4 regions of the Bacillus sp. SD127 genome follow, and region 2 is predicted to be linked to each of the others. Evidence: riboswitches for the same ligand, from Rfam matches in the RefSeq annotation. Region 2 holds a riboswitch; each other region holds the start of a gene.
The links. Region 2 has a riboswitch for S-adenosylmethionine ahead of ACQVGS_RS11875 (2-hydroxyacid dehydrogenase). Riboswitches for the same ligand answer to the same signal wherever they lie in the genome.
Positions count from the first base shown of each region.

Region 1: it holds a riboswitch for S-adenosylmethionine, as region 2 does, so the genes downstream of both, metI (cystathionine gamma-synthase/O-acetylhomoserine thiolyase) here and ACQVGS_RS11875 (2-hydroxyacid dehydrogenase) in region 2, are expected to answer to the same signal.
Region 3: it holds a riboswitch for S-adenosylmethionine, as region 2 does, so the genes downstream of both, metE (5-methyltetrahydropteroyltriglutamate--homocysteine S-methyltransferase) here and ACQVGS_RS11875 (2-hydroxyacid dehydrogenase) in region 2, are expected to answer to the same signal.
Region 4: it holds a riboswitch for S-adenosylmethionine, as region 2 does, so the genes downstream of both, mtnW (2,3-diketo-5-methylthiopentyl-1-phosphate enolase) here and ACQVGS_RS11875 (2-hydroxyacid dehydrogenase) in region 2, are expected to answer to the same signal.

Region 1 covers NZ_CP191226.1:3,017,112-3,025,309, reverse strand. The annotation lists gene spoVIF (sporulation-specific transcription regulator SpoVIF) at 91-345, shown strand; gene ACQVGS_RS15790 (ATP-dependent helicase) at 411-2,690, opposite strand; gene ACQVGS_RS15785 (hypothetical protein) at 2,806-3,060, shown strand; gene ACQVGS_RS15780 (GNAT family N-acetyltransferase) at 3,132-3,554, opposite strand; gene ACQVGS_RS15775 (YjcG family protein) at 3,559-4,074, opposite strand; gene ACQVGS_RS15770 (esterase family protein) at 4,103-4,825, opposite strand; SAM riboswitch class I at 4,992-5,112, shown strand; gene metI (cystathionine gamma-synthase/O-acetylhomoserine thiolyase) at 5,181-6,302, shown strand; gene metC (cystathionine beta-lyase) at 6,295-7,467, shown strand; gene ACQVGS_RS15755 (GNAT family N-acetyltransferase) at 7,500-8,045, opposite strand; gene ACQVGS_RS15750 (DUF819 family protein) at 8,103-8,198, opposite strand, start outside.
Region 2 covers NZ_CP191226.1:2,197,074-2,205,271, reverse strand. The annotation lists gene ACQVGS_RS11880 (FGGY-family carbohydrate kinase) at 1-1,074, opposite strand, end outside; gene ACQVGS_RS11875 (2-hydroxyacid dehydrogenase) at 1,091-2,113, opposite strand; SAM riboswitch class I at 2,211-2,302, opposite strand; gene ACQVGS_RS11870 (molybdopterin oxidoreductase family protein) at 2,451-4,493, shown strand; gene ACQVGS_RS11865 (hypothetical protein) at 4,605-4,901, shown strand; gene exlX (expansin ExlX) at 5,338-6,036, opposite strand; gene ACQVGS_RS11855 (YoaK family protein) at 6,328-7,005, opposite strand; gene ACQVGS_RS11850 (polysaccharide lyase family 1 protein) at 7,202-8,198, shown strand, end outside.
Region 3 covers NZ_CP191226.1:2,891,542-2,899,739, forward strand. The annotation lists gene rsbRB (RsbT co-antagonist RsbRB) at 1-773, opposite strand, end outside; gene isp (serine protease Isp) at 996-1,955, shown strand; SAM riboswitch class I at 2,087-2,242, shown strand; gene metE (5-methyltetrahydropteroyltriglutamate--homocysteine S-methyltransferase) at 2,371-4,659, shown strand; gene ACQVGS_RS15035 (histidine phosphatase family protein) at 4,697-5,323, opposite strand; gene guaD (guanine deaminase) at 5,456-5,926, shown strand; gene ACQVGS_RS15045 (glycosyltransferase) at 5,931-7,034, opposite strand; gene ohrB (organic hydroperoxide resistance protein OhrB) at 7,154-7,564, opposite strand; gene ohrR (organic hydroperoxide resistance transcriptional regulator OhrR) at 7,708-8,151, shown strand; gene ACQVGS_RS15060 (organic hydroperoxide resistance protein) at 8,181-8,198, opposite strand, start outside.
Region 4 covers NZ_CP191226.1:2,846,243-2,854,440, forward strand. The annotation lists gene mhqR (MarR family transcriptional regulator MhqR) at 1-31, opposite strand, end outside; gene kinD (sporulation kinase KinD) at 225-1,745, shown strand; gene ACQVGS_RS14780 (hypothetical protein) at 1,773-2,204, opposite strand; gene spo0E (aspartyl-phosphate phosphatase Spo0E) at 2,291-2,548, opposite strand; gene ACQVGS_RS14790 (YkvA family protein) at 2,751-3,071, shown strand; gene ACQVGS_RS14795 (1,2-dihydroxy-3-keto-5-methylthiopentene dioxygenase) at 3,112-3,648, opposite strand; gene ACQVGS_RS14800 (methylthioribulose 1-phosphate dehydratase) at 3,664-4,293, opposite strand; gene mtnX (2-hydroxy-3-keto-5-methylthiopentenyl-1-phosphate phosphatase) at 4,251-4,958, opposite strand; gene mtnW (2,3-diketo-5-methylthiopentyl-1-phosphate enolase) at 4,955-6,172, opposite strand; SAM riboswitch class I at 6,257-6,357, opposite strand; gene ACQVGS_RS14815 (pyridoxal phosphate-dependent aminotransferase) at 6,396-7,592, opposite strand; gene ACQVGS_RS14820 (carbon-nitrogen family hydrolase) at 7,686-8,198, shown strand, end outside.

The DNA.
Region 1 (8,198 bases), 820 kb from region 2:
AATCAGTAACTTATTTTTGATTGCGAATCATCACATTATGCGTAAAGCGTTCATACAATACTGTATTACTCCGCCAAAAGGAGGCGTATCATGGATAATCAATTTTTTAAGAACATTGAAAAGAAAACAGGCGTGAACATGCAGGATGTCATGAATCTTGCAGGATCACTCCAAAACGCCAATTTTAAAGATGAAAACACAGTCCGCAGCGTCATTAAACGCGTGGCGCAGCTGGCAAACAGACGCGTGCCGAAAGAACTGGAAGATAAGATTGTCCAGTCCATTACAAGCGGAAAAGAAAAGCTTGATTTTGGAACGATTTCTAAAATGTTGGATAATAAATAAGCGGATGGCCTGGGCAGCGGGCCTTTTTTACAGTGAAAAACCCGGCAGTATCACTGCCGGGCTGTTTATTTGGGCAAAGGCTGTCTCGTTTGCTGCAAAAGAGGATACAAAAACCTTGAACGGTGGGCGGTTTTGCCGCGCCTGTTTGCGGGACAAGACAAATATAAATGCTGTTTGGCCCGTGTCATTGCAACATACAGAAGGCGTCTTTCTTCCTCAAGCGGAGCTTCGTCTCCCTTTCTCGCTGTTTCTAGTGAGAAATCATGCGGGATGGAGCCGTCTACCGTGCCTAATACATAGACGGTTTTGAATTCGAGGCCCTTTGACCGGTGAATGGTCATCAGCTGAACGCCGTTTTCATCCGTTTTGTTTTTTTCAGCAGCCCGCATGTGATCGACATGGGCGAGAAAGTCAGGGATGGTTTTGAATTTTTTGGCGACAACCTTGACGTCACGCAGGTCATCAGAGCCTTTTTCCAGCTTATTTCCTTCGTTGCCCCGTTTTTTTAAGTATTCGGAGAAGCCCATTTTTCCTTCGGCAAAGGTAATGGCTTCCACCGGCTTCATGGTGCGGATGCTTGCGAAAAAGGGCACGATTTTTTTGATTTTATCCAGCTGGAACGGCTTCAGATCCGGCAATTTGGCCAGCGCTTTGATCATGGAGCAGTCCTCGGTAATCGAGAGCGCCTTCAGCGTGTTTAAAGCAGACTGTTTTAGAAATAAGGCAGGCAGCAAGTGCTTAATCGCTTCAGTATCATCCTCGTTTTGGCTTGCGTACAAGTATGCGAGTATCTGGCGGACGATCCTTCTGCTGTAAAAGGACTGGACGCCGCGATCTGCGGTATACGGAATGGATGATTGATGAAGCCTTTCATAAATGGCGCGGCCGGCGCTGTTTGTCCGGTAGAGAACCGCAAAATCTTCAGGTTTTGCGCCGTTTTGAATTTTTTCTTTCATATCGGAAACCACCATTGTCGCTTCTTCTTCTTCGTCATAAGGATAAAACAGCACAGGGACCTGCGCGTCGTCACGTGCGGCTTCCAGCATCTTGGCATACCTGTTTTTGTTCTTTTTCACGACAATATCAGCACTGGAAACGATCGGATGTGTTGAACGGTAGTTCGCTGTTAAATAGATTGTTTTGGCACCGGGATAATCCTTTTGAAAATCCAGAATAAAAGAAGGGCTGCTGCCGCGAAACGCATAGATTGACTGATCATCGTCACCGACACAGCACAGGTTTTGTTCCGGACTCGCCAGCATTTGCATGATTTTATATTGAACCGGATTAATGTCCTGAAACTCATCGATTAAAATATACGTAAACCTAGATTGATATTGCTCCAGAAGGTCAGGCCGTTCTATAAACAGTTCATAGCAGGCTGACGCCATATCATCAAAATCAAATTGGCGGTGTTCTTTTTTCTGGCGCTCATAATATTCGTATAGGCGGTAGACTTGTTTTTCCCACTCATCCTTTAAAGGAATATGTTCATTCGGCAAATAAGTGTTTTTCCAGAAGCCGATTTGCTGCAAAGCCTGATCGACAGGGAACTCTTTCTCATCTACGCCTTCTTCATAGAGTGCTTTTTTCATATATTGTTCCTTTTGCCACTCCATTTTAAGCAAATGTTCGCCATTCCATTTGGCAGAATCATAGTGATATAGGATTTTATAAAACAAGCTGTGGAATGTTCCGGTGACAAGTCTTCTGACTTTTGACGGCTGTAATCCGTACTGCTTCGCCATGCGATCTTTCATTTCCGCGACGGCTTTTGTTGTAAAGGTGACAAGCAGCATATGTTCCGGCGGTATGTCTAAGTGTTCGATCATGTGGGCAGCGCGCGCGGTCAGCACACGTGTTTTTCCGCTTCCTGCACCGGCAAGCACCAATAAAGGGCCTTCCGTTTCCGTGACAGCTTTCAGCTGATCTGTGTTTAAGCCGACAGTCGGAAAAAGGCTCATATCAGGTGTTTCCGGTCTTTTTATAAAAGGTGTACCAGGTTTAATATGTCTTGGAGTCTGCCATTCCGTGACACCGGGTGCCGGATCAGCTGATATCGCTTTTCCTTTAGGCAAACGAAAGACGCCGGATTCCTGAAAGTCTTCTTTTCTCTCTTCTTTCGCCGGTTTCGGTTCGCAGGCTTCCTCACACGCCGGGAAATCACCAGGCTGCCGGTGAATAAATGCAGGCGGTTCAGCGATGTTGAGCCTTAACAAAACAGGCTTTCCGCAATGAGAACAAAATAAATTCCCTTTTATTCCTTCTTCATAGAGGAATTGATAATGTTCTCTCGAATATGTATGTAAATGTATTGTTCGATCATTCAGTCGGGCGCATTTCAAAAAGGGGTCCTCCCAATAAAAAGGTGTTCATTACAGACAAAGACTATCATATCAAAAGAAACGTGTTTCAAAAAGTAAGTTTAAGGGAAAAGAACAGCAGAAGGGTGGGGATCGTATGATATATGCAGGTCAAATTCAGAACCAGCAATACGCTCAATATGCCAATCGCACAATAGGCCATAAACAGGATTATGCCGGAACAGAGAAGATCAGCTATGTCCCATTTCAGCGGGTATACAAGGAACTTGAAAAGCAGCAGGAGAATCTAACGGCTGCTGAAAGGAAAGTAAACGAGGCAAAACGTAAGCGCTCTCTTTATAAAAGATTTCGAGAAAAAGGGATAGGCACATCTATTAATCGATATGTATAAAAAACCGTTCACATGAGAGAGCGGTTTTTTATATGCGAAAAAATCCGGATCTCAGAAGACCCGGATGGTGTTTAATCCTTAATCATTTGCAAATGGGGAATGCCGGCATCGAGAAATTCCTCTTCAGACAGCACCCGATATCCATGTTTTTTGTAAAATGGCACTGCTTGTGTCTGCGCATTTAACATAAAACCTGAAGCACCGCCGTCTGCTGCCGCTTTTTCCAGCGCTTTCATAATGATGCCGCCGACACCGGCTGAGCGGTGGCTTTTTAAGACACAAATTCGCTCTAATTTGCCGTATCCGTTTTTTAGCCGCCATCTTCCGGCGCCGACCGGCTGATCTCCGTCATATACCACAATATGCTCTGATTCGTTTTCTAGCTCATCAATTTCTTCTTCAGCTGGTACGTTTTGTTCTTTGACAAAGACTTCTTTTCTTACATAAAATGCATCTTTCATTTGTTCTTCATTTTTTGCGATAACTGCTTCCAATCGTTTATTCTCCTCCGCCTAACAGGAACGTTTCATATACCGTCCACGAACCGTTTTCCAATTGATACAGCAGATGAAAACGGTCAACAATTTCTTCATGAGATACTTCCTGCATTTTTAACTGCCCTAATACATCCGAATGCTCATCGTCGGAAAGGTTTTGGCCGACCGTCACATGCGGAACAAAATTGTATTCCTGATTACCGGCTAATACACCGGTGTAAAGTTTTTCATTCAGTGTTTTTAATTCTTCCGTCGGTTCTGCTTTAATGTAAATGACATTATTGACAGGCGCAAAAGAACTGTATTTGGTCATTTTGAGAACAATCGGATGAGATTCTTTAGCGATCTCTCTCAATTGTGATACCAATTCACCGGCTTCCTCTTCTGTAAATTCAAATGAAGATCTCAGCGTCAAATGAGGCGGGATCAGTGAATAGCTCGGATCATAGCGCTTTCTGTAAGAGTTCGCGAGATCTTGCAGTTTTTTTGATGGAAATAAAACAATTCCGTATTTCATAGTATGTCCCTCCTGAAAATAAAGTATGTTAGAGCATTTTTTTCAGAGCCGGCGTAATGAGCGGCTGCCAGTATGTCCACTTGTGGTCTCCGTCAAATGGCTCAAAATAATAATCGGAAAGCTTTTCCTCCAAAAGCTTTTTCAGCTCCTGATTCGGTTCTGTGAAGTCCAAAATATTGCCGTCTGTCGTATGGACGTCTGTTTCTTTTGTTCCGATTTGGTGATAAAGAGAGAGGTGTTTGATGTCGTCTGACTGTTTCACGGCTTCTAATACATGTTGATCTACATAGGGAGACTGCATGATGATGTTACCAAACATATTCGGATAATCAAGCGCTGTCATAAGAGAAACGGTCGCTCCGAGAGAATCACCGATCAGTGTCCGCCCGTAGCCGACTTGGTACGTCGGAAATTCATGATCTGCAAAAGGAACTAGCTCGTGGGCAATGAATCGTTTATATGCCGAAAACTTAGAACCTTCCGGATGATAGGTTTTTCTGCGTTCTTTTACATCCTTGTAAGGAACACCGATAATAATGCATCGGTCTATTTCTCTTTTGGACAGCAATTCCTCCACTTGTCTGCCGATTCTCCCCAGCCTGAAATAATCGTGGCCGTCCTGCGCGATAATAAGATGATATTTATAAAGAGGGGAGTAGTTTGACGGCAGATAAACGAGTACTGTCATTTCCTCGTTAAGCTCTTTTGAAAAGAGCTTCTTTTCTTGAACTGTGCCGTTTTTCGGTGCCATAATACATTCCTCCAGGGCATCACTAGACTTTCTTGCGTTTGAAATTATTGTACCATGAATTATTAGAAATTTCTCTCTTTAAATAGTTCGGTGCCCGAAGAAAAAAGTATTGAAATAAACTGCAAATTGCGCTAATATAAAACAATCAGAAAATTGAAATCGATATTTCTTATCGTGAGAGGTGGAGGGACTGGCCCTTAGAAACCTCAGCAACCGGCTTGTTTTGCATACGTGCAAAGCGCCAAGGTGCTAAATCCAGCAAGCGTACTATGCTTGGAAGATAAGAAGAAGCGTTAAACCCCTTCTTCTTATGAAGAAGGGGTTTTTTATTATGAAAAGGGAAGGTGTCAGCTATATGTCACAGCACGTTGAAACGAAATTAGCCCAAATCGGAAACCGAAGCGACGAAGTAACGGGAACAGTGAGTCCTCCTATTTATTTATCAACAGCATACCGCCACAGAGGGATCGGCGAATCGACCGGATTTGATTATGTTCGGACAAAAAACCCGACACGCCAGCTTGTTGAGGACGCGATTGCCAGTTTAGAAAACGGAGCGAGAGGGCTTGCCTTCAGTTCGGGAATGGCAGCAATTCAAACGATTATGGCGCTGTTTAAAAGCGGGGATGAACTGATCGTTTCATCGGACTTGTATGGCGGCACGTACCGTCTGTTTGAAAATGAATGGAAAAAATACGGCTTGACCTTTTATTATGATGATTTCAGCGATGAGGACTGTTTACGCTCCAAGATTACACCAAATACAAAAGCAGTGTTTGTGGAAACACCGACAAATCCGCTGATGCAGGAGGCGGACATTGAAAAGATCGCTCGGATTTCAAAAGAGCACGATCTTCTGGTGATTGTTGACAACACATTTTATACACCGGTTTTGCAGCGTCCGCTTGAGCTTGGAGCCGACATTGTCATTCACAGCGCAACCAAATATTTAGGCGGGCATAACGATCTGCTTGCGGGGCTTGTTGTTGTCAAGGATGAACAGCTTGGAGAAGAAATGTTTCAGCATCAAAACGCCATCGGCGCCGTCTTGCCTCCGTTTGACTCATGGCTTTTGATGAGAGGAATGAAGACGCTCAGTCTCAGAATGCGCCAGCATCAGGCGAACGCTCAGGAGTTAGCGGCCTTTTTAGAGAAGCAAGAAGAAATCAAGGATGTGCTTTACCCGGGAAAAGGAGGCATGTTGTCCTTCCGTCTGCAAAAAGAAGAATGGGTGAATCCATTTTTAAAAGCACTGAAAACGATTTGCTTTGCAGAAAGCCTCGGCGGGGTGGAGAGCTTTATTACATACCCTGCCACACAGACGCACATGGATATTCCTGAAGAAATCCGTATCGCAAACGGTGTCTGCAATCGTCTGCTGCGTTTTTCAGTCGGAATTGAACATGCGGAAGATTTAAAAGAGGACCTAAAACAGGCGTTATGTCAGGTCAAAGAGGGAGCTGTTTCATTTGAGTAATCACAATTGGACGCTGGAAACCCAGCTCGTGCACAATCCATTTAAAACAGACGGTGCAACCGGGGCGGTCAGTGTACCGATCCAGCACGCATCGACCTTCCATCAATCTTCATTTGAAGAATTTGGCGCATATGATTACAGCCGCTCAGGCACGCCGACAAGAACAGCTCTCGAAGAAACAATTGCCGCACTGGAAGGCGGAACGAGAGGGTTTGCTTTCAGTTCAGGCATGGCTGCGATCTCAACAGCATTTTTACTTCTCTCACAGGGCGATCACGTTCTTGTGACAGAAGATGTATACGGCGGAACCTTCCGCATGGTGACAGAGGTTTTGACCCGTTTTGGCATTGAGCACACGTTTGTTGATATGACGGATATCAACGAAGTGGCACGGAATATCCAGCCAAACACAAAGGTCATTTATATGGAGACACCGTCAAATCCGACACTTGGAATTACTGATATTAAAGCGGTTGTCCAGCTTGCAAAAGAAAACGGCTGTCTGACCTTTCTGGATAATACATTCATGACACCGGCACTGCAGCGTCCGCTTGATCTCGGCGTGGATATTGTGCTTCACAGCGCAACAAAATTCCTGAGCGGACACAGCGATGTGCTGTCAGGACTGGCTGCTGTCAAGGATGAAGAGCTTGGGAAGCAGCTGTATAAGCTGCAAAACTCGTTCGGCGCCGTCCTTGGCGTGCAAGATTGCTGGCTCGTGCTGCGCGGCTTAAAAACATTGCAGGTCCGTTTAGAAAAAGCGAGCCAAACAGCGCAGCGGCTTGCGGAATTTTTCCAGAAGCATCCGGCGGTGAAACGCGTGTATTATCCGGGGCTGTCTGATCATCCGGGGGCCCAAACCCATAAAAGTCAGTCGGTGGGAGCGGGTGCTGTGCTTTCTTTTGAGCTTGAAAGCAAAAAGGCCGTTAAGAAATTAGTAGAGAATGTATCACTTCCGGTCTTTGCTGTGAGCCTTGGCGCCGTGGAATCGATTTTGTCCTATCCGGCAACGATGTCTCACGCGGCAATGCCTAAGGAAGAGCGTGAAAAACGCGGCATCACAGACGGCCTGCTCCGTCTAAGTGTGGGAGTCGAACATGCAGATGATTTAGAACGTGATTTCGAACAAGCGCTGAAAGAAATTGCGCCCGTAGCTGCGCGTTAAAAAAGAAGCCGGGCGATATCCCGGCTTCTTTTTTATTTTTCATCATCAGGATTCAGAATCGCCAGTACTTGATGATCCTCCCATTTTCCATTGATTTTCACGTTTTTTCGGGCAATACCCTCTTTATGAAATCCCGCTTTTTCTAATACGCGCATGGACCCCAGATTGCGAGGCATGACACCGGCTTCAATGCGATGCAGTTTCAAATCGTGAAACGCATAATCAACAATCAGTCTGACCGCCTCTGTCATAAGGCCCTTTCCGTTATGGGCTTTATCTAAAAAGTATCCAATAAACGCGCATTGCAGCGCTCCGCGGATGATTTGGAAAAGGGAAACCGTCCCGATTAATGTATGGTCTTTATTTGTGAAGATGCCGAAGTGATACTCTTGGTCATTTACCAGCCTTTGCTGATATTGTTCGATCCTTTTTCTCTGCCCTTCAATCGTATAGTAATCGTCTGCGCGAATCATGGAGAACTGTTCAAAAAATGCCCGGTTTTCGCTTTGCAGCCGAAGATTCTCTTCAGCATCTTCTGTTTCTAAAGGTCTTATATAAATGGTATGTCCTTTTAACATACAGTGATCTCTCCGTTTCTCTTACATAGTATTCTGAGGAAAGTGTGAAAATCCTTTTTATAAAAAGGAAGAAAACCAATTTCCCATAAAGGTGCCAACATAATTGCCGATCAAGTAGCCGAGTGTGCCGACCAGCATAATCGGTGCAACAAG
Region 2 (8,198 bases):
CGGTACATCAAAGAGAAAGCCGCCTTTCGTCAGGGCGTTTTTTTCTGCCGATAAATACGAACCGAGGGAAGATACACATGCATGATCTTCCTTAGCAAGAGCAGCAATCTCTTCTTCCATCACATCGTACGGTTCATTCGGATAGAAAATATCCTTTAGTTTTTGAAAATTCAGACCCGTTACCCCGGGATTTGTCTCCGCAAGCCACTGTCCTTGATCTGTGTGGCAGTTCAGCCAGGCTTTATTTTGTCTGTCCTCATGAATTTCACCAATAATTTTGGTAATCGGTGTTGTCGTACCTGATACTATGACTGCGTCTCCCAGAGCAGCACCAGTGCTTTTGACAGCAAGCTGTGTATCTCCCCCACCCGCTATAACCTTCGCATGATGTGATAGTCCCAATTCTGCCGCATACTCATCTGCTATCGATCCAATGACTGTTCCCGCTCTTACTAGAGGCGGAAGAATAGATGGCGAGAAACCGAATATATTGCACATCTCTTCTGACCATGTATTTTGTTTTACATCAAACAGCAGCGTTTCCGTCGCCTGTGACGGTTCATATGTCAATACTCCGCTCAACTGATACGTCACCCAATCACTGATGCTTGTGAAGCTTGCAGTTTTTTCCCATAAGGAGGGCTGGCGGTGCTTTAAACCATAAAGCTTGAGCGCTGAAAAAAGCGCAGTCGGCAGACGGCCTGTTCGGCTGTATACTTCTTCCCGATTCGGTATGTTTTCCTCCCACTCCCTGCCCCGATTGTCAATGTTGGGCAGACCGAGGAAAGACTCACCATTTTGATCAAACAGCACGATCCCCTGTCTTTGACTTGTTGAAGTGAGACCAATAATTTCAATATGATGAGAACGAGAAATCGCACGTTTAGCCAGATTCATGATTTGATTCCACAGCGCCTGTGGAGAAAAATAGCGGCTGTCCGGGTAAAGCGGCTCGGTCGTATATACAATGTCCTCCCGTTCAACCGTTTGAACGCTTCCCGACACACTTACGACCGCAACTCTTGCATTGCCAGTGCCAATGTCAAATACGAGATAACCTTTTTGTTTCGTCATCCTGATGCCCTCCTTTTTACACCTCTGCTTTAAGATCGTTTTTGTTATATAAAGTCGGAATATTGAGAGTTTTTTCATCCCTCCACTTTTTAAGCGCTTCGTTCAGAATGGTAACGTGATGATCCTCTACTTCAAATGTTGCTCCTGCTAAATGCGGTGTTGCCAGAACATTAGGCAATGAAATAAATTCATAATCCGATTGCTCTGGCGGCTCATGATAAAAAACGTCTAATATCGCACCCCTGATTTTACTTTCTTTCAGTACAGATAAAAGATCCTCTCGGTTTACCACGACAGCTCTTGATGTATTCACGAAAATGGCGCTCTCTTTCATCAAGTCAAAATACGGCCGATCAATGAGGCCAAGCGTATCATCTGTACGCGGCAGATGAACAGAAACGATATCACTATCTGAAAATACCTTCTCCAGAGATACTTTTTCATATTGCGGATAATCGTGCTGTACGTATGGATCGTAATACAAAACCTTGCAGTCAAACGCAGTCAGCAGTTTTGCAATTCTTTGCCCAACCGCTCCGAATCCGACCATACCCACGGTTTTTCCTGTTATTTCATTACCTTTGAATTTGGCATATGCCTGCAAATAATCGCTGTTCCATTTTCCATCCTTTAGCCATTGATTAGAGGTATTCGTGTGCCGGAGAAATGAAATCACATTTCCAATAAACATTTCAGCAACAGCTTGTGCGTTGCGCCCAGGTGTATAGAAAACCGGAATGTCTTTGTTTGACGCTGCTGCCACATCAACATTGGAAGGCATTCCCCTGCATACTCCTACAAATGAAAGTTCCGGCATTGATGCAAACACGTTTTCTGTCACCTGATCAAGCTCAGTAATCAAACCCGTCGCATTTGATCCTTTTAATAGCTGAATCAATTCATCTTCCCTGTATGCCCGGCCGTTTTCTTTCCAAGACTGATAAACAACGGAACCGAACAATTCTTCAAGCTCTTTTCGTCCTTCTTCGTTGTACGGTGCTGTAATCAAAACCGTCATGATGCAAAACATCCTTTTCATCGTTATTTTTCACACAAAAAAATCTCTCTCCAAAGATGGAAAGAGATTCATGTATAGGCGCACTCTGCCACAGACAGAAGCCGGTATAAACCTTACTTTCCTATCTTTCAAGCTGACGCTTGCTGGAATTGGCACAATAATGTTGCCGAGGTTTCATAGGGCCAGTCCCTCCACCTCTCTTGATAGAAAATGTTTTGTATGTAATTTTCAGAATTGAGAATACGTTAATCATAAAGAAGACCCAGATTGATGTCAATGTCTTTTTTTCAGAATTGACGTTATCATTCGAAATGTTATAATTCTTACAATATATCTAACTAGGGAGAGGAACTGGGCTATGAAATCGTTCGCCACTCAACAAAACGGCATTTTTAAATCCGTTTGCTCACTGGACTGCCCGGACCAGTGCGGATTGCTGGTACATAAAAAAGACGGGAAAATTGTGAAAGTGCAGGGTGATCCTGATCACCCCGTGACAGCCGGAAATATATGCAACAAAGTACGAAATATGGCTGAGCGCCTCTATGATGAAAAGCGGCTGACGACTCCGCTGAAACGAACAGGTGTGAAGGGCGAGGCAGAGTTTAAACCAATTTCTTGGGAAGAAGCGATTGACACCATCACATCCCGCTGGAAACAGCTGATTGATGAAGAAGGAGCTGAAAGCATACTGCCTTACAGCTTTTACGGCAATATGGGAAAATTAACGGCTGAAGGAATGGACCGCCGCTTTTTTTACCGCTTGGGCTCAAGCCAGCTTGAGCGCACGATTTGCAGCAAAGCCGGATCAGAGGGCTATAAATATACCATGGGTGTGAGTGCTGGAATCGATCCTGAAGAAACGATACATACGAAACTGTTTATCTTTTGGGGAATTAACGCAGTCAGCACAAACATGCATCAAATTACAATCGCTCAAAAAGCACGGAAAAAAGGCGCAAAAATTATTGTGATTGATGTGCATAAAAATCAGACAGGGCGTCTAGCAGACTGGTTTATTCCTATAAAACCCGGTACCGACAGCGCGCTTGCCCTCGGCATCATGCACATTTTATTTAAAGAAAATCTTCACGATGAAGCGTTTCTTTCAAAATATACAGTCGGCTATGAAGAACTGCGCGAGCATGTGAAACAGTATCATCCAGAAAAGGTATCCCTGATCACTGGTATCAGTATCGACGATATCTATCAGCTGGCAAAAATGTATGGTGAAACCTCCCCTTCCTTTATCAGAATCGGAAACGGCCTTCAGCATCACGACAACGGCGGAATGATTGTTAGAACGATTGCCTGTCTACCGGCGATTACCGGTCAATGGATGCATACAGGAGGCGGCGCCATCAAACAAAACAGCGGGATTTTAGAATATAACACCACCGCGCTTCAGCGTCCTGATTTACTGAAAGGCCGCACACCGAGATCGTTTAATATGAATCAGCTGGGCAGAGTTCTTCTGGAAACAGACCCTCCTGTTCGCTCCCTCTTTATTTATGGGACGAATCCAGCCGTTGTGGCGCCAGAAGCGAACAAAGTCAGACAAGGCCTCCTGCGGGATGACTTGTTCACCGTGGTTCATGATTTGTTTTTAACAGAAACGGCCAAATATGCGGACATTGTACTGCCCGCTGCATCCGCTTTTGAAAATACTGATTTTTACACCTCATACTGGCACCATTACATTCAGCTTCAGCAGCCGGTTATTGAGAAATACGGAGAAAGCAAGTCTAATACCGAGGTATTCCGGTTATTGGCTGAGGCAATGGGATTTACGGATCAGGAGCTCAAAGATTCAGATGAAGACTTAATCCGCCAGGCACTTCACCATCCGGATAATCCTTATTTAGCGGAGATTAGTTATGAATCACTCACTGAACGTTCATTTATGAAGGCGAAGCGTGAAAAGCCGCTATTTCCGGGTAAATTGCCGACACCGAGCAGAAAAATAGAATTATATTCAGAAAAAATGAAACAAGCCGGTTTCCCGCCGTTACCGACACATACGCCGCTTGCGCCGGATCATGAATTTCCGTTTATGTATGTTCCCGGGCCGAATCATAATTTCTTAAACTCAACGTTTTCCAATAATGCAAAGCACGTCAAACTTGAAAAGACACCGAAACTCTTTATCAACACGAAAGATGCCGAAAAACACGGCATCACTGATGGTGAAGCCGTACGGATTTGGAACAGCCGAGGTGAGTGTGAACTAACCGCCGCAGTCGGAGAACAAGTGCTGCCCGGTGTTGTCGTCAGTCAAGGATTATGGGCAGATGAACCAGGCAAAAATCAGCTTGTTAACGCCCTGACCCCCGACCGCTTGTCTGATATGGGCGGAGGCGCCACTTTTTTCTCAGGCCGAGTTCAGATTGAAAAAGCATAGAAACCGTCCAGATCTTGCTCTGGCGGTTTTTTGTGTACACAGTCAACAAAAATGAAACCAATGATATAGATTGACCGTATAACATGACGAGTACATAATGGAGGCATACACATGGACGTTTTTTTAGGAATCGGTATTGCATTGGCTGGATATTTTATCGGAGAAGGATTAAAGCATATTAACAACCCAAAAGCTAACGAAAAAAATGACATTATGCTGATTAAAGAACGAGATATTTACTTTTATATCGGGCATTTTTTAGGAATAACCCAAGCGGAGGCGAAACTCTTAGCAAAGGATCTCACAGACCTCCCTCATATTGATATTAACGGAAAAAGATATGTGCAAAAACATATCTTAAGAGAATGGGTATTAACATTAGGAGAGAAACAACAAGCGAAAGATTAATGCGAATTTTTCAATAAGACGAGCTATAAAATTTCTTTTCCAAACACAACAAAAAGCAGGATTGGAAACGCTTTTTGATCAATTTATTGGTTCTTTAGTTATTTATTTAATTTGAAACCAATCAACACATTAACGAAAGCAGCCCACATATGCAAATATTGATTTTTACTTATCAAGTATAGGTATTGCTGTCTTTGGTGGAGGGGTTGCCAAATGAATACAGAGTCACCATCTAGCATCCAAGTAGCTGAAAGACAAAGACCAGTCGCAGGATTCGTTTAGCCCTTTTTCTTGAGCAGGACTTTTCATTTAAAATGTTCCTCTACCGTTGCTGTGCCAACTTGCATAAGTAAGTCACAACATTCTTATTTCATAATCATTTGCACGTACAAAAAAACGGCGGAAAATTTAGATTTTCCGCCGTTTTTCAAAGGTTTTATTCAGGAAACTGAACATGCCCGGGAACTGTGTACGCCCCAGATGTTCCGTTTGCAGGAAGCTTTGGAATCGTGTCTTTTACAACTTTTCCTCGAATGTCAGTGATTCTGACTTTAAGAGAGCCCGTTCCTAAATTGGTGCTGAGGAAATGATTATAGTCCGTTTTCTCCATGTTGATCCACTTTCCGTCTTTGTAGTATTCCATTTTCATAACAGGATACTTGTGATTTCTAACTTGGATTGCCGCCCACCACTGGCTGCTGCCTTCTTTAATCCGGTATGTGAAATTGCCAGTGATTGGCGCTTTGATCACACGCCATTTGATTTTGATTTTTCCATCTTTCATAGCACCGATTTTGCTGAAGGCATTGGGTGAAAGATCAAGGGCTCCTGGGGCACCCTCAGGATATAGATCGGTAACATAGACGATCGTCTTCCCCTTTGGCCCTTCCACTTCAAGATAAGAGCCGGCAAGAGCGGATTTCACACCGCCGTAATTAAGATCCTTTGGGTTAATTGCCGTAATCTCCATGTCAGATGGGATAGGGTCAAGAAGGAAAGCTCCTCCTGAATAGCCTGATCCGGTATAGGTTGCATAGCCTTCGTGCAAATCGTTATAGGCTGCCGAAGCCTGCGGGCAAAAACAAAGAATCATCAACATAACCACGCTAATAACAGCACTGATCTTCTTTTTCATAGACATCCTCCTAATCCAAATTTCGAATGAGAATCATTATCATTGTAATACTCATTCGATATGGATTGAAAGAGGACATAGATTCATAGATTGATTTATGTCTAATTCACTATTCTATATATATCAAAGGGTGCGTTTATACGACTATGCATTACTTATGTTCAGATGCACATATGAGCCAAAATTCTTGTTTCATTAATATGGATAGAATATGGATAGCTATAGTGAGGATCTGAAGTATATCAGCTCAAAAAATTCCCATCCCCGCTTGAAATCGCAAGCGGGAGAATTTCACTTTACCTTTTGCAACTTGGTCAGAGCAGTAAGTATAATACCTAAAATGAGCACAATCGGAAACCAGATAATAATGTAATGAAAATGTGGATCTGCAAAAGCTACAATAACAGCCCCCACACAATATAATATGATGGCCAGCGCCCTTAACACAGCATCTCTTAAGAATGTTTTATTCTGTTTAGAGAAAAACAACCGGCCGGAAAGATCCTCTAAAAGAGAAGCCAATGTTCCGGTCAAAACTGTAGAAGAAATGCCTGCAATCCCCAGTTGTTTAGCTGCTATTGTTTGTATCCCCATGGCAATACTCAAAAGGATAATAAGGATGTACACCGGAACGAAAGCAGCAGATATTGAAAGACAAGCAAAAACAAATAAAATGAACGCTTCAATTGCCAGAGCTTTTGTTACAGCGGATGGCCAAAATGTTTTCTCTGCCTTTCCAACAATGATCGTGGAAACAATCACTCCCACGATAAAGCCGATTAGCGCAGTTAAAGAATGAAAAACAGTGACTTGAAGAGATTTTCCGATTGCTAATCCCAATAAAACGATATTTCCCGTCATATTAGCAGTGAAGACGTGTCCTAGGCTTAAATAACCGATCACATCCACGATTCCCGCTGTTAAACAAAGAAGAGAAAGCAAAGTGTTTCGATATGCTGCAGCAGTCAATGGTGTATCAATCCTTTCGTGTGGTTCCAACTGTAACTCTTTTATTTGCATCAAAAAACATATAAAATCCCGGTTTTGATCAGGAATATAGACTCTATTCTTACTGTTGTCCAACTGTAATAATAATCCATATGTAAATTATTTAAATTTGAAAGGAAGCTGAGTGGCTTTGAAACGATTTTCTTTATTATTTGCCATGTTAAGTTTATTATTGCTTCTCTTGCCTGAAAAAGCTTTAGGCGCCGTCGATTTTCCAAATACCTCGACGAATGGCATTTTAGGATTTGCCGGAAATGCAAAAAATGAAAAAGGAGTCTCTAAAGCCAGCACAACCGGCGGAAAAAACGGCCAGATCGTTTATATCCAAAGTCTAAATGATTTAAAAACCCATCTGAGCGGATCAACACCTAAAATTTTAGTGCTTCAAAATGATTTAACCGCTTCTTCAAAAACAACGGTAACGATTGGTTCAAATAAAACACTTGTAGGTTCTTACGCTAAAAAAACGCTGAAAAATATTTATTTAACAACATCTTCTTCATCCGGAAACGTCATCTTTCAAAATCTGACCTTTGAACACAGCCCGCAGATTAACGGAAATAACGATATTCAGCTTTATCTCGATTCAGGCTTTAACTACTGGATCGACCATGTTACATTTTCAGGACACAGCTATAGTGCTGGCGGAAGTGACCTGGACAAGCTGTTGTATATCGGTAAATCAGCTGATTATATCACCATCAGCAACTCAAAATTCGCAAATCATAAGTACGGTTTAATTTTAGGATATCCTGATGATTCCCAGCACCAATATGACGGCTATCCGCACATGACCATCGCCAACAACTATTTTGAGAATTTGTATGTAAGAGGCCCGGGGCTGATGAGATATGGCTACTTTCATGTCAAAAACAATTACAGCAACAATTTTAACCAAGCAATTACCATCGCGACAAAAGCAAAAATATATTCTGAATACAATTATTTTGGAAAAGGCAGCGAAAAAGGCGGAATCCTTGATGACAAGGGCACCGGATACTTTAAGGATACAGGAAGCTATCCATCCTTGAACAGGCAATCCTCACCGTTGACAACGTGGAATCCAGGCTCCAATTACAGCTACCGGGTTCAAACTCCGCAGTACACAAAAGAATTTGTCACAAAATATGCCGGATCACAAAGTACAACATTGG
Region 3 (8,198 bases), 690 kb from region 2:
ATTCCAAGCTGTACAGCGGTTTGCGCAATTTCTGGTCTGATTCCAGACAATGTGGATCTGACACCGATTAAAGTAAGCGCCTCAATCAATTTAAAGATTTGGTGCGCCACCATTGTATCAACAACGACGACACCTGAAAGATCGATCAACAGATGCTCAACGCGTCTTTTCGCACATGCATTAAGCGTGTTCTCAAGAATAAACTTTGCCCGTTCAGTATCAATATCACCGACAAGCGGCAGCAGAGCTGTCGTTTTGCTCAGAGTAATGACAGGCGAGCTTAATTCCAGTATCATTTCTCTCTGGGCATTTAATTGCTGTTTTGCATTCGATTCAGCGTGATCGACGAATGTATAAATGGTAAAATCAAAAACTTTCACAATCAAATCGGCCCATTTTTGTTTCTCTCCCGGTCCAAATGCCGACTCGTTTTCTTCTGCGAACTTCTCAAAATACTTCGTATATAATCTTCGATTTCTCATAAACTCACGGATGACGTATTGCACCGGGGTATCGAGATGTTTTTGATCATTCGTCAGCTCAATAACCCATTGTTGAAATTCATCGAGAAATTGTTTTTCCGGTAAAACATACATGTAATTCAGATGCCGGTAGAACTCTCTGTCCTGCTCTTTCAGCTCCTCGGTTACAGTTGCATTATGTAAGGCATAAATCGAATTCGGATCGCTTTCCTCCATTGTGTCAATCCATTCCTCGGCCATTTGTTCTACATGCTCAGAAAAAAACGCAAATATTTTTTCATTCAGTTTCATCACACTGCTCCTTTCCCAACTTCTATTATAACTTGACTGACAGCTGAATCCCAGCCATACACGCTAGAGACATCCATTATTTTGAAAATTACTAATCCATTGGATTGTATCCTATTTTTTCAAAATGCTTCAAACGACACTGTCCGAGCGGCTGCTTTTTTCATATAATGTGAGATAACACCCTTGTATCCACTTGCAAGCATAAAAAAGGAGGGCTTTTTTATGAATGGTGAAATCCGCTTGATCCCGTATGTGACGAATGAGCAGATCATGGATGTGAACGAGCTTCCTGAGGGTATTAAAGTGATTAAGGCGCCAGAAGTGTGGTCAAAAGGGGTTAAAGGCAAAGACGTAAAAATTGCTGTATTGGACACCGGCTGCGATACGAGCCATCCCGATTTGAAAAACCAAATCATCGGCGGAAAGAATTTCACAGATGATGACGGCGGCAAGGAAGATGCCATTTCCGACTACAACGGACACGGCACACACGTTGCCGGAACGATTGCGGCTAACGATTCAAACGGCGGCATCGCCGGGGTTGCGCCTGAGGCAAGCCTTTTAATTGTAAAGGTGCTTGGCGGTGAAAACGGCAGCGGAAAGTACGAATGGATTATTAACGGCATTAACTATGCTGTTGAGCAAAAGGCTGATATCATCTCAATGTCCCTTGGCGGACCGAGCGATGTGCCTGAACTGGAGGAAGCGGTCAAAAACACCGTCAAAAACGGAGTGCTAGTCGTTTGTGCCGCGGGAAATGAGGGTGACGGCGACGAACGCACAGAGGAGCTTTCCTATCCTGCTGCGTATAATGATGTAATTGCGGTTGGATCTGTTTCAGTAGCGCGTGAATCGTCAGAATTTTCAAACACAAACAAAGAGATTGATCTTGTTGCACCTGGTGAAAACATTTTATCCACTCTTCCCAACAAGAAATACGGGAAGCTTACCGGCACATCAATGGCTGCCCCTCATGTCAGCGGAGCGCTTGCTTTAATTAAAAGCTTTGAAGAAGAATCTTTTCAAAGAGAGCTCTCTGAATCTGAGCTTTATGCGCAGCTGATCCGCAGGACACTTCCGCTCGATATCGCAAAAACATTGGCCGGGAATGGATTCCTGTATTTAACCGCTCCTGATGAGCTGTCAGAGAAAGCAGAGCAGTCACATTTACTGACCCTATAATATTATTTTTCTCATATAATATATACCGTAAATTGTAAAAAAAATTTCAAAATCTTTGTTGACAATGAATTTGAATTGCTGTTAAGATTACCAACAAATGATTCAACTTTTCAAAAAATTAATAACATTTTCTCTTATCGAGAGTTGGGCGAGGGATTGGCCTTTTGACCCCAACAGCAACCGACCGTAATTCCATTGTGAAATGGGGCGCACTGATTTTCGCGCCGAGATTTATATCTCTTAAGGCACGGTGCTAATTCCATCAGATTGTTTCTGAGAGATGAGAGAGGCTGTATGTTTTGCAAAAAAGCCTCTTTCTCTCATGGGAAAGAGGCTTTTTAGTTGTGAGAAAACCTCTTAACAGCCTGTATCCGCGGGTCAACAAGAGTGTTTTACATATAAAGGAGGAGAAACAATGACAACAATCAAAACATCGAATTTAGGATTTCCAAGAATCGGACTGAACAGAGAATGGAAAAAATCGCTTGAAGCGTATTGGAAAGGAAACAGCGATAAAGATACGTTTTTGAAGCAAATCGATGAATTATTCTTATCCGCAGTGAAAACGCAAATTGACCAGCAGATTGATGTTGTGCCTGTTTCTGATTTCACACAGTATGATCATATTCTTGACACTGCGGTCAGTTTCAACTGGATCCCGCAACGCTTCAGACACCTGACTGACAGTACAGATACATACTTCGCCATCGCCCGCGGAATAAAAGACGCCGTATCAAGTGAAATGACAAAATGGTTTAATACAAACTACCATTACATCGTGCCGGAATATGACGAGAGCCTAGAGTTCCGCCTGACAAGAAACAAACAGCTTGAAGACTACCGCCGAATCAAACAGGAGTACGGCGTTGAAACAAAACCTGTTATCGTCGGCCCTTATACGTTCGTCACGCTTGCAAAAGGCTACGAGCCATCTGAAGCTAAAGCAATTCAAAAACGTCTCGTGCCGTTATATGTACAGCTTTTAAAAGAGCTTGAAGAAGAAGGCGTAAAATGGGTTCAAATTGATGAACCTGCGCTTGTCACCGCTTCAGCTGAGGATGTACGCGGCGTAAAAGAGTTATTCGAGAGCATCACAAATGAGCTTTCTTCCTTGAATGTGCTTTTGCAAACGTATTTCGATTCTGTTGATGCTTATGAGGAGCTTATTTCTTATCCTGTACAGGGTATTGGGCTTGATTTCGTTCATGATAAAGGCAGAAACCTGGAACAGCTTAAGACACACGGCTTTCCGAAAGATAAAGTGCTGGCAGCCGGTGTCATAGACGGACGCAACATTTGGAAAGCGGATCTTGAAGAACGCCTGGATGCCGTGCTTCATATCCTCAGCATTGCACAGGTTGATGAACTGTGGATTCAGCCTTCCAGCAGCCTTCTTCATGTTCCGGTAGCGAAACACCCAGATGAGCATTTGGAACAAGATCTGCTGAACGGATTGTCCTACGCGAAAGAAAAACTGGCAGAGCTAACAGCTTTAAAAGAAGGCTTAGTATCAGGCAAAGCCGCCATCAGTGAGCGAATTCAGCAAGCGAAAGCGGACATCAAAGCGCTCAAACAATTTGCAACAGGAGCCAATTCTGAACAAAAGCAAGAGCTGGAACAATTAAGCGATAAAGACTTCAAGCGCCCCATTCCGTTTGAAGAACGCTTAACCCTGCAAAATGAATCTCTCGGACTCCCGCTTTTGCCGACAACAACAATCGGAAGCTTCCCGCAGTCTGCTGAAGTACGCAGCGCACGCCAAAAATGGCGGAAAAACGAGTGGTCTGATGAACAATACCAAAACTTTATCAACGCGGAGACGAAAAGATGGATTGATATTCAGGAGGAATTGGATCTTGATGTTCTTGTTCACGGTGAATTCGAACGGACAGACATGGTTGAATACTTTGGTGAAAAGCTGGCCGGCTTCGCCTTTACGAAGTACGCCTGGGTTCAATCATACGGTTCACGCTGTGTACGCCCGCCGGTCATTTATGGAGATGTAGAGTTTATTGAACCGATGACAGTGAAAGATACTGTATACGCTCAATCGTTAACATCCAAGCATGTAAAAGGAATGCTGACAGGTCCTGTTACGATTTTAAATTGGTCCTTCCCTCGGAACGATATCTCGAGAAAAGAAATCGCATTCCAAATCGGACTCGCCCTCCGCAAAGAAGTAAAAGCGCTTGAAGACGCGGGCATTCAAATCATTCAAGTCGATGAGCCAGCCCTGCGTGAAGGCCTTCCGTTAAAAACCCGTGATTGGGATGAATATTTGACTTGGGCTGCCGAAGCATTCAGATTAACAACCTCTTCCGTGAAAAATGAAACACAAATTCATACACATATGTGCTACAGCAACTTCGAAGACATCGTCGATACGATCAATGATCTTGACGCTGATGTCATTACGATCGAACACAGCAGAAGCCACGGAGGATTTTTGGATTACTTAAAAGAGCATCCGTATTTGAAAGGGCTCGGGCTTGGTGTTTATGACATTCACAGTCCACGTGTCCCGTCAACTGAGGAAATGTACAACATTATCGTTGATGCGCTTGCTGTATGTCCGACTGACCGTTTCTGGGTAAATCCTGACTGCGGTTTAAAAACAAGACAGCAGGAAGAAACAGTCGCAGCCTTAAAAAATATGGTTGAAGCGGCGAAACAGGCAAGAGCTAAGCAGACACAGCTTGTATAATACGAAAACCATCTGCAAATGCAGATGGTTTTTTCTTTTAGAAAACGGGAATCGGTTTTCGATGCTCCCCATCCCCTTCTTTTAGTATTTTGGCTGTTCCATTTTTATCAAATGCCACAAGGCTCAATGATGTATCATGTATGTAAGCAGAATTCCATATGTCATGAATGCCTCTTCCCTTTATGATATTTAACAGCATTAATATAAAGACAGAATGGGTAACCAGAAGAATATTCCCGGAAGAATGGCTGTCTAAAATCAATTGGAGAGCCAGCCTTGCCCGGCTTTCGAGGTCAAAAAACGTTTCACATCCCGGCTGGCGATATGCTTCAGGATGATGAAAATAAGCATGAAAAAGATCAGGTTCGTCTCTTTCAATATCCTCTTGTTTTTTCCCTTCCCATGGCCCCAGAGACATTTCTCTGAATATACGATCTTTCACCAGCGGCAGGCAGCGCGGTCCCAATATAGCTTTTGCCGTCTCTTCTGTCCGCTTGCTCGGGCTGATGTAAACCTGATTGAATTTAATATCCTTCAGCCGTTCTCCAAGAGCTCGGGCATTGTACAGCCCAAGTTCTGTTACACCAGAATCCAGCCAGCCCTGCATTCTTTTTTCTACGTTCCAATGTGTCTGTCCATGCCTGGCGATATACAAATGCAGCATATGCTCCCCCTCCCTTTTTTTCATCTTAGCAAATCACCCAAATATTTTGTTTATTTTTCATTTTTTTGAGAATGTTTTTTGCACTTCTTTTCGGCTATACTTATATCATTCGATCGACTGGGAGGGTATGGGATGAATCATGAAACGTTTTTAAAGCGGGCTGTCGAGCTTGCTCGTGAAGGAGTGATTGCTGGAATCGGCGGGCCTTTCGGAGCTGTTATCGTGAAGGACGGGGCCATTATAGCCGAAGGACAGAACAACGTTACTACAAGCAATGATCCGACTGCCCACGCGGAAGTAACTGCTATTCGAAACGCCTGTAAAGCGCTTGGGACATACCAGCTGGATGACTGCATGTTGTATACGAGCTGCGAGCCATGCCCAATGTGCTTAGGCGCCATCTACTGGGCCCGGCCGAAAGCCGTTTACTATGCTGCTGAGCATACAGATGCTGCTGAAGCCGGTTTTGATGATTCATTCATTTATGAAGAAATCAATAAACCTGCTGAAGAAAGAACGATCCCCTTTTATCACGTAACTCTCACGGAGCATTTATCTCCGTTTCAAGCATGGCGGGATGTTGACCATAAAAAAGAATATTAAAGGATCAGGCATGTGCGGCCTGATCCTTTGTTAATTCACTGAGCAGCTGCTGTGCCTGAGTACACCTCGGGTTTGCTTTCAGCGCTTTTTGCAAATATAAAACTGCTGTCATATGTTGATGCAATTCAGCGTGACAGACGCCCAGCCAGCAAAGGGATCGAAAATCAGCGGCCCCTTTAACCTGTACGTACTGATGGTTTTCACCTTGCGTTTGCAGACAGGATTCAAATGCTGTAATCGCTTCTCTGACTTTTTTAAGCTGATACTTCATTATCCCTTTGTAGTAGTAAAGGGTGCTGTAATCTGGATAATGCCGCAGTGCTTCATCAATATCCCGCTCAGCTTCTTCATACCGTTCAGAATCAATGAAGAGTTGAAACTTGATATAATATAAAACCGCTGGAGGAATTTGCTTTTTGCTGTTGCATTCATTTATGCACTTCATTGCCAGGCGGATGGCTTTGCTCTGTTCACCGCCTCTGTCGTACTCAGCTGCTTTCTGATAAATGAGAAGCGGGTCGGCATATGACGTCAATAATTCTGTATTCAATATGCTTAAATTACGTTTATGCTTACACTTTGCCTCCTGCTCCAGATAGCCGTAATGGTGAATAACACAAGGGAGAGAGAAAGCGCCGCTTGCCTCCTCACCCACGGGCTTTTCGCAAATTCTTCCCTTAAACGTTATCTTCCGCTGATTCCGTATCAGCCTGATCTGCATTTGTTCAAATGCTTCGTTTTCATCCCATTGCTTTCCCGTATAGTTTATAACCTTTACGTAACCAAGGGACTGCCTGCAGTCATTCAGCAGTGAACGCAGCAAGCTTCCCGTATCCACGTCTAACTCTTCATCTGCATCCAAAATCAAAATCCACTCACCCTTGGCATGCTGTAAACTGATGTTTCTTGCCTGCGAATAATCCTGTGTCCATTGATGATGATAGACCTGAGCATGAAAACTTCTGCAAATTTCTACTGTTTGATCGTTTGATCCGGTATCAACGACAATGATTTCATCAGCAATATGCTGCACACTCTCTAAACAGCGGACAATATGACGTTCTTCATTTTTGACAATCATACAAACTGACAGCATCGGTCTTTTCATTCGCTCACCTTTTCTCTAGTCTGAATCCACCTATACTACATGTATTCACACTTCGAAAAGATCATAACCAATCCGTTCATATCAAAAAAACATCCTGAGAACTCTCAGGATGCTGCAAATTATTTTAATTCCAATTTTACATCAACATTTCCTCTTGTCGCTTTAGAATAAGGACAAAATTCATGAGCAGCCTCGACAAGCTTTTGGGCCTGATCCCGATCCAATCCCTTTGTATTGACGACTAGTGTGACTCCAATTTTAAAGCCGCCGTCTTTCTCATCCTTCATGAGGCTGACCTGTCCTTCAATTTCTGAATCAATGTCAATATTTTGTTCTTTGGCCACGTGTTCAAGCGCGCCGCCAAAGCATGCTGCATAACCTGCGGCAAAGAGCTGTTCCGGGTTTGTTCCAGTTTGTCCTTCTTTTTTTGCATTGGGCATGACAATGTCAAAATCGAGAACCCCGTCATCTGATTGAATATGTCCTGAACGTCCGCCGCGAGCAGTGGCTTTTGCTGTAAATAATGCCATTTGTTTTCAGCCTCCTTATTTGTCTTTAGTTGTTATATTTCCCATACACATCTTTTTAAACATGTTTTGTTTGCCGAGAATAGGAAAAGTGGTGATTTTCAGCTACAATAGTATGTAATGTCAGAAAGAGTTGGTGAACACAGATGCAAAATGGATTTGATCATATGAAATTAGAGAATCAGCTTTGTTTTTTGCTTTATGCGAGTTCGCGGGAAATGACAAAGCAGTACAAGCCGCTGCTTGAAAAGCTGAATGTGACATACCCTCAATATTTGGCTTTGCTTTTATTGTGGGAACACGAAACACTTTCCGTCAAAAAAATGGGCGAGCTTCTGTATTTGGATTCCGGAACGCTGACACCGATGCTGAAACGGATGGAGCAGCAGGACTTGATTACCAGAAAAAGATCTGAAGAGGATGAGCGGTTGGTGATGATCAGCCTGACAGAGAACGGAACGTTATTAAAAGAAAAAGCGGCTGATATTCCGGGAACGATTCTGGGACTCTCAGGCCAGTCCGGCGAGGAATTAAAACACTTAAAATCGGCTCTATATACATTGCTTGAAACGCTGCACCAAAAAAAATGAGGATGCCCTATGTGAGGCATCCTCATTTTTTATTCAGCGACTTCCAA
Region 4 (8,198 bases), 650 kb from region 2:
CGATAAATAACTTCAGTGATTTTTCTGTCATGTCTCAATCATCCTTTTAGAAACCGTTACAGAGAAACATTAATAAACAAATACCGAAATGTCAATAAAAATCTTTCCAATATTTCTCTTCTTTTTTATTATTCATGTGAACAACATATTTTTTCTTAATTATTTTGGTTATTTTTTCTTATTAAACAAGAAGAAACAATGATATAATACCTCTAATCAGGTGTATGTTGGAGCGATGCAAATTGAAAATACTAAAAGGCGCCTGCGGGAGAATTAAGCTTTATATTGCACTAGTAGTGATTCCGGCACTCGTCATAAGCTTTTTCGTCTATGAAAAAGAAAAAGAAACAATAGCTGCAGAACATAAGCAAGAAGCCAGTGTTATGCTGAACCTTCACCGCAACAAAATAAATTATTTAATCGGGGAAACAAAAGCGAGAATGACGTCCTTGTCTATCGCTATCGACAGACCGATAGATATGAATAAAATGAAAACTGTTTTGGAAAAAACGTTTGATTCCGAACCAAGGTTTTCCGGTCTTTATTTTCTCAATGCTAAAGGAGATGTCACTGCCAGCGCAACAGAATTAAAAACTAAAGTCAATCTGGCCGACAGATCCTTTTTTACAAAAGCGAAAAAAACAAAAAAGACTGTCATTACAGACAGCTATTCAAGCAGGATCACAGGCCAGCCGATTTTTACAATTTGTGTTCCCGTGCTGGATGAAAAGAAAAATGTCACAGATTATCTTGTGGCAGCTATACAAATTGACTATCTGCAAAACCTGATTAACTTGCTGAGCCCTGATGTCTATATTGAGGTTGTGAACGAAAATAACAAAATGATTTTCTCAAGCGGACAGGCTTCTCACGCAAGAGATCAAAAACCTGTCAGCGGTTATCTTGATGATATCAGCTGGAATATGAAAGTATATCCGAATCCTGTCACAATAGAGGAGCTGAGTAAAAGCCTTGTGCTTCCTCTTTCCTGTATTATAGTCTTGCTGAATATTCTTTTTATTCTAGTACTTTATTATTTGCTGAAGCGGCGGACCCAGCTGGAGCGCACGGAAAATGAGCAGCAAAAATTAGAGCTGATCGGAACGCTTGCTGCCAGCACGGCTCACGAAATCCGCAATCCGCTCACCGGCATAAGCGGTTTTATTCAGCTGCTGCAAAAGAAATATAAAGGTGAAGAAGACCAGCTGTATTTTTCAATTATCGACCAGGAGATTAAACGTATCAATCAAATTGTGAGTGAGTTTTTAGTTCTCGGAAAACCGACAGCTGAGAAATGGGAGCTTAACTCGCTTCAGGATATTATCGGAGAAATTATGCCGATCATCTATTCTGAAGGAAATTTATATAATGTGGAGGTAGAGTTAACATTTTTAACTGATAAACCTCTAAAAGTAAAATGTACAAAAGATCATATTAAACAAGTCATTTTGAATGTTGCGAAAAATGGCCTTGAGTCTATGCCGGAAGGTGGCAAACTCACAATTTCCTTAGGAGCAGTTGATAAAAAGGCCATTATAAAAGTGATGGATAACGGTGAAGGGATATCACAGGAAATGCTGGATCATATCTTTCTTCCATTTGTCACTTCTAAAGAAAAAGGAACCGGCCTCGGGCTAGTCGTATGTAAACGGATCGTGCTGATGTACGGAGGTTCCATTCATATAGAAAGTGAAGTACGAAGAGGAACCGAGGTTACCATTACCCTCCCCGTCTCCTCTTCCTAGCCCCCTGACAGTCTCAGGAGGGCTTATTTATTTTCGTGAACGGGTATTTTCATTCTCCTTGCTTACAGCTCCTCCTGAAAAGAAGAATCGAATCAAACGCAAAAGCATTTTCAAAAGCAAAAAGATGAAAAAGAACACCAAAAAGCCTTTTAACCCTTCCGTCGCATCTAAAAACTCCATATTTCCCCGTCCGGTCACTTTTTGCTGAATCTCAATTGCAAATACGATAACAATGATGATCGTTACGGTATAGATAAAGGACAAAGCCGTCAAGCTCCATTTAGAAAGCCATGTAAATACAGCGTGAGTGACAGCGAAAAAGGAGATGCCAAATATTCCAATTACCCAAAAATGCATTTCTTTGTCGGTTAATTGAATGCCAAGCATCCCGCATATCGAAATAAAAGCATCATGAAATTGGTTTATCATTTCAGTAATGACTACCGCCAGTTCTTTCATCAGTTCCCTCTTTCGTATGAAATTTTCCCAGAAAAAAAGAGCGCTTCTGAAAAGCTCTCTCTTTATATATGCATCAGATAGCGCCGCTATTTATGTGCATCATATGCAGGCATGACGTCTCTTCGGGGCCACAAGCCTAATTTCTTCACAAGGCCTTGAATTCCTTTGGAATGTTCGTTTTCTTGCATGAGCTGGTGGTATTCGTTCATTAAAGAATCCAGCTCCTGACTGTGCCTGATTGTGTCATGCCCTGTAAATCCCTGCTTACTAGCGGCGTCTATCATTAACTTTCTTTTTTCATCAATAGACACCAGCAATCTTTCTTGTTCAGAAGAACAGCCCATTCAATTCACCCCTCGCCGCTAAGAAATAGGAAACAAGTTTGATTGGGTTATTGTGCATTATTACAGATTATACTTTATTTGTAAACATATTTTTATTAAATAACTTAATTTTTCATTTATAATAGATATATTGATAGGATTAGAAGAACAATACCCAGACGAAGACCATCTTAAACACACCGGCAGGCAGGAGGAATGCTAAATGAAGAAAAAAAAAGCGATAATGCTCGGTGCGGCAGGCGGAAAAGCTATTCTGAAAAGGAAAACCCGCAAAAAATTAATCAATCATATCACGATCTTTTGTCAAATGCTTCGCGATTGGCGAAACGGTGACTATCCCCGTTCACAGATTAAAACACTGTTGCTTCTGACAGCTGCTATCTTTTATATCATCATGCCGATTGATATGATTCCGGACTTCGTGCTCGGTTTAGGAATTCTTGACGATGCTGCCGTTCTCGGTTTGATTTGGACGCTGGTCAAAAAAGAAATGTCCCAATACGAAGAATGGCGTTTACGATAAGAAGAAAAAGCCCCGCCTTTATGGACGGGGCTTTTTCTTCTTATTGGTTCACGCTGTCTTTTTCATAAATCGGAACCCAGCCTTCAGATGTTACAAAGATCCGCACCGCCACAACTTTTCGATCCTCTTGAAGCGTGAAATAATGGCGGATATTTTCAGGTACCGAGATTAAATCTCCAGGGTTTAAACGGACATCAAAAAATGTGCCGTCCTTGCCTTGAATGACGAAAATTCCGTGTCCGCTTACAATAAAACGGACTTCATCGTCTGTATGGTGATGTTCTCTTTTAAAGTTTTCAAGCAGTTCATCCAGTTTCGGATTTGCGTCAGACAAAGAAATAACATCTTGGGCTTTGTAGCCGCGGCGGGCTGAGATATCTTTAATTTCAGCGTCGAAGGTGTCAAGAATTTGCTGTTTTTCTTCTTCAGACAGGGCATATTTTTCTGAAAGCTGTTCAGGGAGCTTGGCGATATCCCATTGCTCATAGATCACCTCTTGGCTGTCCAGAAAGCTTGCCACTTCCTCTTGATTTTCAATCGTTGTATTTGCATCATCATGAATTCGAATTGTTGCCATTTGCGGTTCCCCCTTTTATTTAACCAGCTGATGCTGGAGTGTTTTCAGCTTCAAATGATAGCTGAATAAAAATTCATATGCTTCAAGCACTCTTTTCGCTTCAAATGCTGTTCTTCCCCAAGCAGTAATGCCATGGTTCCGGATCAGGACAGCTCCTGAATCTCCAGTAACCTGATCCGCGAAAAGCGCTGCGAGAGTCGGAATATGAGCCGGATTTTCTATAATTGGAATGGACACTTCTGCATTCTCTTCCCACAGGCCAAGCGCTTTTATAATTTCTTGACCTTTAAAAGTGATTTGATTTTGATCTCCATACAGCTCTGAGATGACGTTATTGTTGACCGTATGAACATGAAGACAGCATCCGGCATTTGTTTTATTGTACAGATGCGTATGCAAAAGCGTTTCTGCTGACGGTTTCAGATGATGTCCGCTTTCGGCAGGCTCTCCGTTCTGATCCACCAACAGGAAGTCTTCATCCGTTTCTTTTCGTTTATCTTTTCCGCTCGCCGTTACGAGAAATTGCAATGGCTCATCAGAAACCTTGATGGACAGGTTGCCGCTGGTCGCCGGAAACCAATCTCTTTCTGCCAATTCCCGTTTCACTTCGGCAAGCTCGCGCCAGCGCTCTTGTTTTGCAGCCATTTCTTTACCTCCGTTACGTCTTCAATCGCTTTCTTTATTTCGTGAAAATCATGGTATGGGATATGATTCAGATGATGCTCCTTGCATTCATTTAATAAATAATCCCTTGCAAAGCAAAGATCAGACAGCTTTGCCGCCTCTACATCGGTAACGGAGTCACCGATCATGATGATATATTGATCAGGCTCAGAAAGCTCGTTCATAACAGTCGGCTTGCAGCACCCGCATTGATTTGTGCATGTGCCTTTGCAAGAATGAGGCCAATCAATATGAATGAATTCGTTCTCAAATAACGCACGGTTGCAATAAATATGATCTTTCTCAACAATTCCTTCAAGCAGCGGATAGACAAAAAAGTCCATCCCCCCGCTTACGACATAAAACGGGAGTTCATGCTTGTTAACAAATGCGACAAATTCCCGAAAGCCGTCCCGGATTTTTGCGTCTTCTAATACGAATCTCGTAATCTCCTCTTTTAAGCTGCTCGGCAGAAGGCCGAACATTCGTCCGACGCCTTCTTGGATCGACATCGTTTTGGAGAGCACGCCGTCTTTTAACGCCGTCCACTCCGGCGGAGCGAATGTTTTCATAATGTTTATAATGTTGTCGTTCATCGTGATGGTTCCATCAAAATCACATATCATTAACGGTTTTTGAGTCGTCATACGGCTTCAGCCTTTCCCCATTTATCAAGCGCAAGCTTCAAATCTTCGCATTGACCGGCTTTTTCTTCAATCGGCTGCGCCTCCAAAACCGCATCAATAATAGCTCTGAACGCTTTGCCCCCGCCTTGGGCGCCGTTTGGATGTCCGTGTATGCCTCCGCCGGCGTTAATAATATGATCAATGCCAAAATCACGCATGAGAAGCGGAACCATACCAGGGTGAATACCGGCGGACGGAACGGCAAATGTCTGGTTAAAGGCATCTTCTCTTACGCATTCTTCATGAATCGCCAGCGCGTCTTCTTTCGGAAGCGCAACTGAGCCATATGGAGAAGGAAACAGACTGAAGTCAGCGCCGCAATATCGGTTTAATTTTCCGAGCAAAAGGGCATGGGAAAACCCGTACAACGGTGAGGATGTAAATGCCCCGCTGACTGCTGGGTGCGCCATAATGGGGATTGATACGTCCGGATCTTCCGCAAGGCTTTGCATGACGTCCAAACCGTAAGCGAAGACATTCAATAAAAGCGCATCCGCTCCCAATTCAGCGGCGCGTCTTGCTTTATCTTTAAGCTCAGCCGTTCTTCCAGTCAAATTCACTGCATACAGCGTTTTATGGCCGGTCTGCTCGTATGTTTCTTTCAAAATTTGTTTTCCCTCTGTAATTCTTGTTTCAAAAGGTGCTAAACCCGTCTCAAAGAAAATTTCATCGTCTTTGATTAAGTCAACCCCGCCTAGCGCCTGCTGCCTGAGCTGTTCTTTAATATCACTCAGGTCCCTTCCGATGACCCCTTTAAAAATGCTCATTAACAGCGGTCTTTCAAACTCTCCAAGCATCTTCCGGATGCCGTATACGCCAAACTTCGGGCCCGGAAGTGTTCGCTTAAACGCTACAGAAAATTCGAGATCTATTAACTTGATTTTTCCGTCCAGCGACAGCTTGCCAAACACAGTTGTCAGCAATGCCGGAATATCCTGTGAGAAATTTACCTCGGGATAGGCAATTGTGATAACCGCTTGTTTTCCTGATGCAAGATGTCCCTCTCTCTCCTCGACCTTTACAACCCGTCCCTTATGCTTTTGCATCTGCTCCTGCTTCACCAGAGGCAGATCAGTCCAAGAGCCCACCGTCAATCCTGTTGCGATTTGTTCTGCTTTTTTCTCCGTGTCGGCTCCCGGCTCGGTCAGGAGATATGTTGCTAATAATTCACTCATGCCAGAGCTCCTTTCATTTTTTAACCCATATAAAAAACCTCTTCAAACAGCAATGCGTCTAAAGAGGTTTCGTTTCTCGTCCGAATCTTATCTCTCAGCCGCCAGCTGCAAGAATTAGCACCGTGCTTTACAAGTCGGTTGCCGGGCTTCATCGGGCTCGTCCCTCTGCCTGCTCTTGATAAGAAAATATAGATTTTATAAATTATTTTGAATTATCCCACCGTTAAAGAATCTTGTCAATGCTTTTTTGGGTAAACAGGTTTAGTTTGCCAATTCGATGAGCTGCTTCTTTAAGCCTAGCTTCACTCGTTAAGAGCCCCACTCTGACATACCCCTCGCCATATTTACCAAAGCCGTTTCCTGCTGCAACCGCCACATTCGCTTTTTCAAGCAAGAGATCTGAGAATTGCTCAGAGCTATAGCCTTCAGGCACCGGCAGCCACGCAAAAAATGAACCCGCAGGCGCTGTTACATCCCAGCCAATTTCCCTGCATGCCGCTATCCAAGCGTTGCGCCTGCTTTCATACCGGGCATTTTGCTCCGCTACGCATGTCTGCTCAGATAAAAGTGCCGCCTCGGCAGCCTGCTGGGTTGCTTTGAAAAGACTGACAAACATATGGTCTTGATAAAGATTGATCGCTTCTATGACCGAGGCGTTACCAACTGCAAAACCGACCCGCCAGCCCGCCATATTATATGTTTTGGACAGCGTGTAAATTTCTATTCCGATATCCTTAGCGCCTTCAGTCTGCAAAAAGCTTAAAGACTTGTGTCCGTCAAAGCCCACTGCACCGTAAGCAAAATCATGGACCACACAGATTTCGTTTTCTATCGCAAAACTCACCGTTTCTCTAAAAAATTCTGCGGTAGCGACGGCTCCAGTCGGATTATTCGGATAATTCAAGTACATCAGTTTCGCTTGTTCTCTTACGTCAGGGGAAATGCTTGCGTATTCAGGAAGAAACGCATTTTCCTTAGTGAGCGGCATCATTTCCATATTCGCTTTCGCAAGCGTGACACCGGACCAATAATCTGGATAGCCAGGGTCAGGAACCAAAATCGTATCCCCCGGATTTAGCAGGCATTGCGGCAGCTCGACAAGACCGGCTTTCCCGCCGAATAATACGGCTACTTCAGTTTCCGGATCAAGCTGAACGCCGTATTCTCTTTTATAAAATGCAGCCGCTGCTGATTTAAGACTGTGCGAACCTCGAAATGAGGAGTATTTATGATTTTCAGGCTGAGCAACGGCTCGCTTCATTTCCTCAACAATATGCTCGGGCGTCGGCTGATCCGGATTCCCCTGCCCCAAATTGATGACATCATGTCCTTCCTTCAGCTTTAGGTTCACTTTCTGCACAAGAGAAGCAAAGAATTGTTTAGGCAGTTCCTGCAGCACTTGAGAATGTTCAAATTTCATCTGTTTTCACCTTCTAAAAAAATCTTGAAATGATAGTCCAGTATCATATATGGTTAAATGAAAAAAGTAAAGAAAAATATGGGGTGTTAAAAAATGAAATGGACCATATCTTGTCTTCAATTTGATATTTCATACGGAAAACCTTCAGAAAATATAAAAAAGGCTGAATCTTTAATTGAAAAAGAGAGTAAAAATGCTGACGTTCTTGTTCTCCCTGAATTATGGACGACTGGTTACGACCTTGCCAAACTTGATCAGCTTGCTGATGAAGACGGGCTCACTGCTCAAAGCTGGCTGCAAAAAACCGCAAAAAAACACGGGGTTCATATTGTCGCAGGATCTGTTGCTGTCAGAAAGGGTTCTGATGTTTATAATACAATGTTCATCGCAGATAAGGAAGGACGAATCATTAAAGAGTACAGCAAAGCCCATCTTTTTCAGCTGATGGATGAGCATGAGTATTTATCAGCCGGTTCCGAGGACGGATACTTCGAGCTTGAAGGCGTCAAAAGCTCAGGACTGATCTGTTATGATATCCGTTTTCCGGAATGGATCAGAAAACATACGACTAAAGGCGCTAACGTGCTGTTCATTTCTGCGGAATGG